2 regions of the Sphingomonas sanguinis genome follow, and region 1 is predicted to be linked to the other one. Evidence: predicted binding sites of a transcription regulator. Region 1 holds the regulator's gene; the other holds the start of a gene.
The links. The regulator LexA, encoded in region 1, represses DNA repair genes until DNA is damaged. The targets are predictions, from matches to a motif close to GTTCCNCNCTTGTTCT.

Region 1 (5,201 bases):
TGCTGCACCCGGCCAACCAAGGCCCCGGATTGCGCCAACGCCTGTCGCAGCGGATCACCGCCCAGGTTCCGGGCAGCGCAGGCGGGATCGCCGCGGCGCTGGCGACCGGGGATGTCGGCGCGATCGCGCAAGATGATGCGGAGGCGATGCGCCGCGCGGGGCTGGCGCATCTTTTGTCGGTCAGCGGACTTCACATAACGGCCGTCGTCGGGATCGTAATGGTGCTGACGATCCGGCTGCTGGCGCTTTGGCCCTGGCTGGCGTTGCGGGTGCGACTGCCCTTGCTGGGCGCAGCGGCGGGTGCGGTCGCGGCGGTCGGATACACCTGGCTGACCGGGGCGGAGGTCCCCACGATACGGTCGTGCGTGGCGGCCATGCTCGTTCTGGCGGCACTGGCGATGGGGCGCGAGGCGATGACCTTGCGGCTGGTCGCGGCGGGGGCGCTGATCGTGCTGATCTTCCGGCCTGAGGCGCTGGTGGGCGCCAGCTTTCAACTCTCCTTCGCCGCGATCACGGCGATCGTCGCGCTTCACGAAAGCCCCGCCATCCACCGCTGGCTGGGGCCGCATCCCGACTGGCGCTGGGCGGCCTTGCGGCATCTGGGCGCGTTGTTGCTGACCGGGCTGGTGGTCGAGGCGGCGCTGATGCCGATCGCGGTCTATCACTTCCACAAGGCGGGGCTTTATGGCGCCTTGGCCAATATCGTCGCCATTCCGTGGACGACCTTCGTCGCCATGCCGCTGGAGATGATCGCGCTATTGTTCGAGCCTCTGGGGCTGGGCGGCCCGTTCTGGTGGCTGCTGGAACAGGCGTTGGGTTTGCTGCTGAAACTCGCCCATGCCGTCTCGACCATGCCGGGATCGGTGATCGCCCTGCCGGTCGCGCCGGGATGGGCGTTCGGGCTGGCCGTTGCGGGAGGGCTTTGGATCGCGCTTTGGCGGACCCGGTGGCGATGGCTCGGAATGCCTGCGCTGGTCGCGGGCGTGTCGATGATGATCGTAGCGCGGGCGCCCGACCTGATCGTTACCGGGGACGGTCGCCATGCCGGGATCGCGGTGGGCCAGGGCATGGCGCTGCTTCGCGACCGGGCGGGGGACTATATGCGCACCACTCTGTCCGAACTTGGTGGCACCGATGCCGAGCCGTTGGCGCTTGCCGATCAGCCTGCGGCGCGGTGCGGGCGGGACATGTGCGTGATCGAACTGCGGCGCGGTGGACGATCCTGGCGGATCGCGGCGACGCGTAGTGGCTATCCGGTTCCGTGGAAGGCGTTGATCGCGCTTTGCGGGCGGGTGGACATCATGATCGCCGATCGTCGTCTGCCGGGTGCATGTCGACCGCGCTGGTTGAAGCTGGACACTATCGTTCTGAAGCGAACGGGTGGCGTCTCGATCCGGCTCGACCCGCCCGAGGTGCGGACGGTGCGCCAGCCGGGTGATCGTCATCCATGGTCGATCATGGAACCCGCAAAAGGCCTATGAGCCTCGCCATTCACAAGCGGATGCATCTGGCGGCATCCAAAACGTCATCGCGAACGAAGCGAAGCAATTAAGAAGCGGATCAGAACGTCCGGGATTGCTTCGCTCGGCTCACCATGGCGGATCGATGCCGGGTTGCCCTCACTCGTAACGGCGCAAAATGCCTGAGAGCTTGCCCTGCACCCGTACCTGCGCGGGCGCGTAACGCTGCGGATCATAGGCCCGGTTGGCGGGGTCGAGGCGGACCATCGAACCTTCGCGCCGGAAATATTTTAGCGTGGCCTCGCTATCGTCGATCAGCGCGACGACGATCTGCCCGTCGCGCGCCACATCGGTCCGGCGGATCAGCGCATAATCGCCGTCAAGAATACCTGCCTCGACCATCGAATCGCCCGACACCTCGAGCGCATAATGTTCGCCCGAACCCAGCAGAGCGGCGGGGACGGCAAGCATCGAGCTGCCTTCGAACGCCTCGATCGGCACACCGGCGGCAATCCGGCCGTGGAGCGGGATTTCGACCACGTCATTGGCCGGTTCAATCGCCGGACGTGCGGAGGGCGTGTGGACATTGCCTGATGCGGGTTCTGCCACAGCAGGCTTCTCGGGCCGGTCGGGCATCCGCAACACCTCCAGCGCGCGGGCGCGGTTGGGCAGGCGGCGGATGAAGTGGCGTTCCTCCAGCGCGGAGATCAGGCGGTGGACGCCCGACTTGGACTTGAGGTCCAGCGCCTCCTTCATCTCTTCGAAGGAGGGCGAGACGCCGGTTTCCTTCAAACGGTCGTTGATGAAGCAGACAAGCTCATGCTGCTTTGCGGTGAGCATCGCGATCCTCCGTCCAGAACAGACGTGGAACTTATATGGAACGTTTTGGCTTGCGTCAAGCGAGCATCAGGATTTCCGCCGAGTCGCCTGTCGCGGCGGGGGGAGCGTGTGGCGGGCGGATGATAAGGCAGGTCGAACGCGCCAAAGTCAGCAGCATCGAGCTGTCCTGGATGGCCGCCGCATGAACCCGCCCGTCGATCATCGCCGCGCGCAGATAGTCGATGCGCGGGCCATTGGCGGGCAAATCCTCGCCCAGTATGGCGGGGATGGGCCTGGGCAGTGGCTCGGCCGCACCTGCCAGATGCGCGATCAGGGGGCGCACGAACAGCGTTGCGGTGACGAAGGCCGAGACGGGATTGCCCGGCAGGCTGAGCACCACCGTCTCGCCGAGCCGTCCCGCCATCATCGGCTTGCCGGGGCGAAGCGCGATGCGCCAGAAATCGACGCTGCCCCCGGCCGCCTTGAGCGCGGGCTGGACGAGATCATGATCCCCGACCGAGGCGCCGCCGGTAGTGACGAGCAGGTCGGCCTCGACCGAGGCAAAGGCGTCGCGGAGCTTGCCCAGATCATCGGGCAGGATGCCCAGATCGATGATCTCGACCGGCAGATCGGCCAGCATCGCCGCCAGCATGACGCCGTTCGATTCGGGTAGGGCAGCAGGATCGGTGCTACCGGGCGGGACCAGTTCGTCGCCAGTTGCGGCGATCGCGACGCGAACGGCCGGTCGGACGGGCAGGACGGCGTGACCGCCAGTCGCGGCCACCGCGATGCGCGCCGGGGTCAGTCGCTGCCCAGCAGCGATCAGTGTCGCACCTTCGGAAAAGTCCAGCCCGCGCCGCCGGACATTGCGGCCCTGATGGGGGGGGCCTTCGCCTGCCAGCGTCAGAACCGCGCCATCGCGCGCCGCTTCCTCCTGGATTAGGACGGTGTCGGTCCCTTCCGGAAGCGCCGCACCGGTAAAGATGCGCGTGGCCTGTCCGGGCTCGACCGAACCGGGAAAGGGCCGCCCCGCCGCGCTTTCGCCAATGACGGTCCACGGCCCCGGCATATCCTGAAAGCGGATCGCATAGCCATCCATCGCCGACAGGTCCTGCGCGGGCTGGGTTCGCCGGGCGGTCACGTCACGCGCGACCCAGCGTCCGGCGGCTTCGCGCAAGGGCAGTTCGACGACGGGACGTTCGCTAGCCAAAGCGAGCAATCGGGCCTGGGCTTCGGGGACGGGGAGAAGAATGACGGTCGCTCCTTTTGGCCCAAGGACGCTTTTCCGCAGCGTCCGTTCCCCCGCGATCGGAGGCGTCAGGCGTGCCAGTCGCCCGACTTGCCGCCGGTCTTGGCGATCAGGCGAATATCGCCGATCGTCATGCGCTTATCGAGGGCCTTTGCCATGTCGTACACGGTCAACAGCGTCACCGACACGGCGGTCAGCGCCTCCATCTCGACACCGGTCTGACCCGCCATGGCGGCGGTGGCGGTGGCGGTCACGCCTTCCTCGTCCAGCGCCAGGTCGATCTCGACCTTGCTGAGCGGCAGGGGATGGCAGAGCGGAATGAGGTCGCTGGTCTTCTTGGCGGCCATGATGCCCGCCACCCGCGCGACCGCCAGTACATCGCCCTTCTGGACGCTGCCCGCGCGGATTGCGGCGGCGGCGTCTCGCGTCATGGTAATGCGGCCCTGTGCTACCGCCTGTCGCGCCGTGACCGCCTTGGCCCCGACATCGACCATGCGCGCCGAGCCTTCTTCGTCGAGATGGGTGAGGCCAGTCATCCGATCAGCGCGCGGGTCGCCGCCTCGACGTCTTGCTGGCGCATCAGCGCTTCGCCAACCAGGAAGCAATGGATGCCGTGCGCAGCCATCGCGTCCAGATCCTCGCGGCTGGTCAGCCCGCTTTCGGCAACGAACGTGCTGCCCGCGGGGGCGTGTGCCACGAGCTCATAGGTCCGCTGAAAATCGACGGTGAAGTCCCTGAGATCGCGATTGTTCACCCCGATCAGCCGCGACTTCAGCCGGGCGGCGCGCTCCATCTCGGCGGCATCGTGGACCTCGACCAGCGCGTCCATACCGCATTCAATCGCGGCGGCCTCGATCTCCTGCATTTGGGTGTCGTCGAGCGCGGCGACGATGATGAGGATCGCATCCGCCCCCAGCGCGCGCGACTCGTGTACCTGCCACGGATCGACCATGAAGTCCTTGCGCAGCACCGGGATCGATACGGCATCGCGGGCCTGTTCCAGGAAGATGTCGGCCCCCTGGAACCAGCGCTCGTCGGTGAGCACCGAGAGGCAGGCGGCGCCCCCGGCCTGATAGGCGCGGGCATGGGCGGGGGGATCGAAATCGGCGCGGATCAGGCCCTTGGACGGGCTGGCCTTCTTCACCTCGGCGATCAGGGAATGGCCGGTCTTGGCATCCAGCGCGGCGCGGAAGCCACGCGGGGCGGAGACGGTGGCGATCTTGGTGTCCAGATCGGCGTGCGACATGGTTGCCTTGCGCGCGGCGACATCGGCGCGCTTGGTTTCCAGGATGCGGTCGAGCATCGTCATCGGTAAGCAATCCATCGATCGAGAAGCGCCGCGGCCTCGCCGGTGTCGATGGCGCGGGCGGCGGCGACCGCGCCTTGCGCCAGGTCGGTGCTATGCCCGGCGACCAGCAGCGCGGCGGCGGCATTGAGGAGAACCGCGTCGCGATACGCGCCCGGCTCCCCGGCGAGAAGACGGCGAAGCGCCTCGGCATTGTGCCGCGCGTCGCCGCCACGAATGGCGGTGATGGGATGGCGGGGGAGGCCCGCATCCTCCGGGGTAATGGTAGCGGGGGCGGTAATGTCGCCGACCGAGACCGCGATGCTGGGGCCTGCACCGGACAGCTCGTCCAGCCCTTCCTCGCCCGACACGACCAGCGCCGCCTCGG
Region 2 (5,201 bases), 920 kb from region 1:
ACTGTCTCGCGATGGCTCGGAAATTCCGCTGGCTCGTTTAGGGCGCCATGAAGACGATCCGCTTGCCAGACGGCACCACTATCCCCGCGCTTGGCCAAGGCACCTGGATGATGGCTGAGGATCGGCGAGTCCGATCAGAAGAAATCGCCGCCCTGCGCGGAGGTATCGATCTCGGTCTGACGCTGATCGATACGGCCGAAATGTACGCTGATGGCGAGTCCGAACGACTCGTCGGAGCGGCGATTCAAGGCAAGCGGGATCAGGTCTTTCTTGTCAGCAAGGCCTATCCGCAGAATGCGTCGCACGATCGCTTGCCCCGCGCCTGCGAGGCTAGTCTCACGCGGCTCGGCACCGACCGGCTCGACCTCTACCTACTGCATTGGCGAGGCAATGTGCCCCTGGGCGAGACCGTGGAGGCGATGGAGCGACTGGTCGACGCCGGCAAGATCCTGCGCTGGGGGGTCAGCAATCTCGACACTGACGATATGGAGGAGCTGGTCGCCAGTGGCGGCGCGGCGTGCGCGACCGACCAGATCCTCTACAATCTGACGCGGCGCGGTCCCGAGCACGACTTGCTGCCCTGGCTTGCCGAACATGCGATCCCGACGATGGCGTACAGCCCCGTCGAGCAGGGCCGCCTCGTCGGCCATGCCGGGTTATGCTCCCTTGCAGACGAACTCGGTGCGACACCCGCCCAGCTAGCGTTGGCTTGGCTGTTGGCGCGCGACAACGTCATCGCCATTCCGAAGGCTGGCCGAGTTGCGCATGTGCGCGACAATCGGGCTGCGGCTGACCTGACCCTCAATGCAAGCGTCCTTGATCGTCTGGACAAGCTGTTCCCCCGACCCAAGGGCCGCGTGCCCTTGGAGATGCTCTAGGCGAAGCGGTAAACACCGCTCGCTTCGGCCGCGACGAAGCATTCGGGTGCGATACTCGCGGCACGCAGTGCCGTCGCCAGCTCCTCAACGGGCGCATCGCGTGCTTCATCGGTCAGCTGAAATGTGCCCCAGTGAATACCCAGCGCTCGCCCTGCCCCTACACCGTTGAAAATCCTTACGGCGTCGGCCGGGTCGACATGCTGTGCGGCCATGAACCACCTCGGCGCATAGGCACCGATCGGGATGAGGGCGATGTCCGGCGCACCAAGCCGCTCGCGAACCTCGCCGAAGATGCGTCCGTCGCCATAGCCCGTGTCGCCAACGAACCAGATCGCCCCGGCGGGCGTGTCCAGATAATGCCCGCTCCACAGCGTCATGCGTGTGTCGCTCGGCCAGCGGTTCGACCAGTGGTTGGCCGGGGTCAGCGTTGTCGCGATGCTCCCGACGAGGTCGAGCCGGTCCCACCAGTCGCCGGTCATACACCGCGCTGCCGGGACCGCCGCCCGGACGATCGCATCGTTGCCGAGCGGCATCGCCATCAGCGGATCGTGCGCGGCGTGAAGGCGCCGCAGCGTGTCGACATCGAGATGGTCGTAATGGCCGTGGCTCAGCAGCACGACATCGATCGGGGGCAGGTCGTCGAATGCTATCCCCGGTGCGGTCACCCGCTTCTGCCCGACGCGGCGGAATGGACTAGCACGCTCCGACCAGACCGGATCGGTGAGGATGTTCACCCCTGCCGCCTGGATCAGCAGCGAAGCATGGCCGACCATCGTCAAGCACAGGCCATCGACGCGCGCCTCGGGCCTGGCGGGCGTCACCGGCACCGACTTCGGCCATTTGGCAGCAGCCCCCGCCAGCTTCCAGCGCAGGATGGCGCGCAAGCCTCGATCGGTACTGGGCTGCCCCGGATTGAAGAAGCGCGTACCGTCGAAGTGATCGCTCGGCGGACCGTCATAATAGCGGTTGCGGGCCATGGTCAGGCGATGCTCATCAGCTGCGAGGGATAGGCGGTCAGTAAGCTAAGCGCCTCCTCCACCGGGGCAGTCAGCCAGCGTTCCTGATCTTCGGCCAGGAGGATGACCGGCATCGCCTTGGGATGCTTGGGCGCAACCAGCGGATTGGGCTCGGTCGTGCAGAATGCATAGACCCGGTCATGATCCTGGTCGACCTTCCAAAGCCCGGCGAAACACGGCGCTGGCTGATCCTCGACGGTGAACCACCAGTTGGTGTCGCCGGGGCCCTGGCGATCACCAGCGGCCTTGGGTTCGGCAAAGCGGGTGAACGGCACCAGGCAGCGATGCTCCGCCTTCAGCAGCCACGGCTTCCACATATTGCTCTGCATATTCCGGGCGTTCGTCCACCAGTCGTAGAGAAAGGGCAGTTCCCCGTCGCGCGCCGGGCGCTTGCGCGGTTTGCGGGTCGGGAAGCCCCAACGCATTGTGCTGAGCACCCGCCGGCCCTCCTCGACACGAACGACATAGCCGGGTTTGCCGGGCGCCGCGTAATCCTTCTCGACCTCCAGCGTGTTGCTCGCATCGTCGACTGCAGCAAGCGCGTCGAAATAGGTCCGCGGATCGACCTTGATATTGTAAAGATTACACATTCGCTTGTTCGATCACGACCGGTAGCGCGAGACAAGCTTCTTCCACGTCGCGGCATCCGGATAGGGCAGAGCAGCGCCAGTGGGCTGATCCCGCCCGATCACCACATGGGGACGCTGGGTGTGTCCCTCCGCTTGGCATGCCGAGCAGCATAGCCGCCGCCCCACCAACCCCAGCGTGCCGTCCCATCCTCGCCGGTGAAACAGCCACCAGAGCGCAACGGCGTCCAAAACGCGGACGTGACCGCATTTCGGACAGTTGAGACGCAGCGTGCGCTTGTGCAGGGCACACTCCTCCAAAGTGCGCAGACGCCGCCCGATATGATTGTGATCGGCCCCTGCCCGGCTGTCTTGGCTACCCCTTTTGCGGCCCTCTTCTGCCACGGCCCTGTCCCGTTCCGATTATCGATCCGCTTCCGCAACGCCTTGACCCGCCAGCGGAATCAACGGAACATATAGCGAACATGCGAGTCGCAGCAATGATGTCTTCTACCGCCCCACCCCTAGAAACATTGGCCTGCCTGCGGGGCGCCATAGGCGCTGTAGGCGGCGGTGAGGGTGCGGTCCTGCCTTTCGGCATCAAGGCGGTAGACACGCGATTGACGGGCGGCGGCCTGGCGCTCGGCGGTCTGCACGAGACGTCTTCGGCCACACCGACCCTTACAGATGATGCAGCTGCCACGCTGTTCGCGGTCGGGATTGCCGCGCGCGCAGCAGCGCTGAGCGGCCGCCGGGTGCTCTGGGCGCTCACCCGGTTCGACCTCTATGCGCCGGGTCTCGAACAGGCCGGGCTCAGCCCTGCAACGCTGTTCTTCGCTGAGGTACGTGAGGACAAGGACGTTCTGGCCGTCATGGAGGATGGCTTGCGTCATGGCGGGCTTGCAGCGGTCGTCGGCGAGGTAAAGCGCGCCGACATGGTTGCGACCCGGCGACTGCAGCTGGCGGCCATGACGGGAAATACCCCTGCCCTGCTTTCGCGCCGCTGGCGCCGACAGGGCACCTGCCCGCTGACCGAGCTGTCGGCGGCGATGACACGGTGGCGGATCGCCTGTGCGCCCTCCACGCCGCTTCCCGCTCCAGGGGTCGGCCGCGCGCGCTGGATGGTCGAGCTGGCGCGCCAGCGCGGTGGCCCGGGCTTCACGATGGACTTGGAGGCATGCGATGACACGGGTCGCCTCGCTCTACCTGCCGCATCTCGCGATCGAGCGACTGCGACGGCTGGAGCGGCCGCGCGCGCTGCCTGAGCCAAGGCCTGCGCTCATGCTTCCTATCGACGATGACCCTGGTGCCTGCTCGGTGCCACGGGGCGGCGGCTGGCGTCCCGGTGCGCGCTGGGCGCAGCAAGGCGCGGCGCGTGGGGCGATGGAGGAGCAGGTGGCGGCACTGCCGCTGCACCAGCGACCGCCGATGCGCGAACTGGGTCGCCGGTCCGAGGCGGCGGACCATCCGTTCAAACACTCCAGCGCACCGGGCCAGCACAAGGCAGTATCAGGGCCAGCACCTGCGTTGAACCTCGTGCCGATGGTATTGGCCGAGCAGATCGGACAGCGACAGGTCATCGCCGCCGCTTGCCCGGCGGCGATGACGCTCGGACTGACCCCGGGCATGGCGGTGACGCAGGCGCGGGCGCTGATCCCGGATCTCGACATCCGCCCCGCCGACCGGGCGGCAGATATGGCGTTGCTGGCGGATCTGGCGCTGCATGCCGTGCGCCATTGGACACCGACCGCCGCGGTCAGCGGATCGGACGGGCTGTGGCTGGACCTGAGCGGCGTCGCGCATCTGCACGGGGGCGAGACCCGCTTCTGCCAACGACTGGTCGGGTTGTGCCGACGCTTCGGCCTGACCGCACGGGTCACGGTCGCCTCCACGCCGGGCGCAGCTCATGCGCTCGCCCGTTTCGGTCGCGATGCCATCCTGCTGGTTCCCGGCGGACAAGAGGCACAGGCGCTGGCTCCCTTACCTCCTGCCGCACTCCGCCTGACCCCGGAGGCAACAGCGGCGGCGAACCGGTTTGGGCTCGACCGGATCGCCGATCTCCTGCCGCTGCCACGCGGGCCGCTCGCCCGGCGGCTAGGCATGGCGAGTGTCCGCCGCCTCGACGAGGCACTGGGGCGTGTCCCCGAACCGATCGTGCCGGTCGTGCCCGAGGAGACGCCGGTCGCAAAGCGCCGGCTGCTCGAGCCGATCGGCACCGCCGAGGCGATCGAGCAGGTGATCGCCGACCTGCTCGCCGACATGATGCTGCTGTTGCAGGCGCGCGGGCGCGGTGTGCGCACATTGGTGCTGCTGCTTGACCGGATCGACGGCAGCGAGCAGCGGCTCGCGATCGGCACCGCGCGCGCGACCCGCGATGTCGTGCATCTCGCCCGCCTCTTCCACCTGTGCATCGAGCGGATCGATCCGGGTGACGGGATCGAGACGATGCGCCTCGCCGCGACGCGGACCGATCCGCTGGGTGCTACCGCGGTAGCCGGCGACCTGACCGGCGAGGCGGCGGTGCCCGACGTCGCGACGCTTGTCGACCAGATCGCCGGCCGGGTGGGCGAGGCGGCGCTGTTCACCGCCGCGCCAGTCGAGAGCGACGTGCCCGAACGCGCGGTACGCCGCGCGCCGCCGCTCGCCGCGCCGACTGGCTGGCCGGCCTGGCGCCGGCCGGTACGGCTGCTCAGCCGGCCCGAGCCGCTGACCGGCGTGCTCGCCCTCCTCCCCGACGCACC

Region 2: KV697_RS00030 (ImuA family protein) is a predicted target of LexA. The motif match lies at 2,930-2,945, and genes of this name have one in related genera.

The regions. Positions count from the first base shown of each region.
Region 1 is NZ_CP079203.1:925,006-930,206, reverse strand. Features, by position in the region: gene KV697_RS04045 (ComEC/Rec2 family competence protein) at 1-1,481, shown strand, start outside; gene lexA (transcriptional repressor LexA) at 1,620-2,300, opposite strand; gene KV697_RS04035 (molybdopterin molybdotransferase MoeA) at 2,356-3,489, opposite strand; gene moaC (cyclic pyranopterin monophosphate synthase MoaC) at 3,597-4,064, opposite strand; gene trpC (indole-3-glycerol phosphate synthase TrpC) at 4,061-4,837, opposite strand; gene trpD (anthranilate phosphoribosyltransferase) at 4,834-5,201, opposite strand, start outside.
Region 2 is NZ_CP079203.1:4,312-9,512, reverse strand. Features, by position in the region: gene KV697_RS00045 (aldo/keto reductase) at 48-878, shown strand; gene KV697_RS00040 (MBL fold metallo-hydrolase) at 875-1,855, opposite strand; gene KV697_RS00035 (SOS response-associated peptidase) at 1,858-2,484, opposite strand; gene KV697_RS00030 (ImuA family protein) at 2,961-3,725, shown strand; gene KV697_RS00025 (Y-family DNA polymerase) at 3,643-5,201, shown strand, end outside.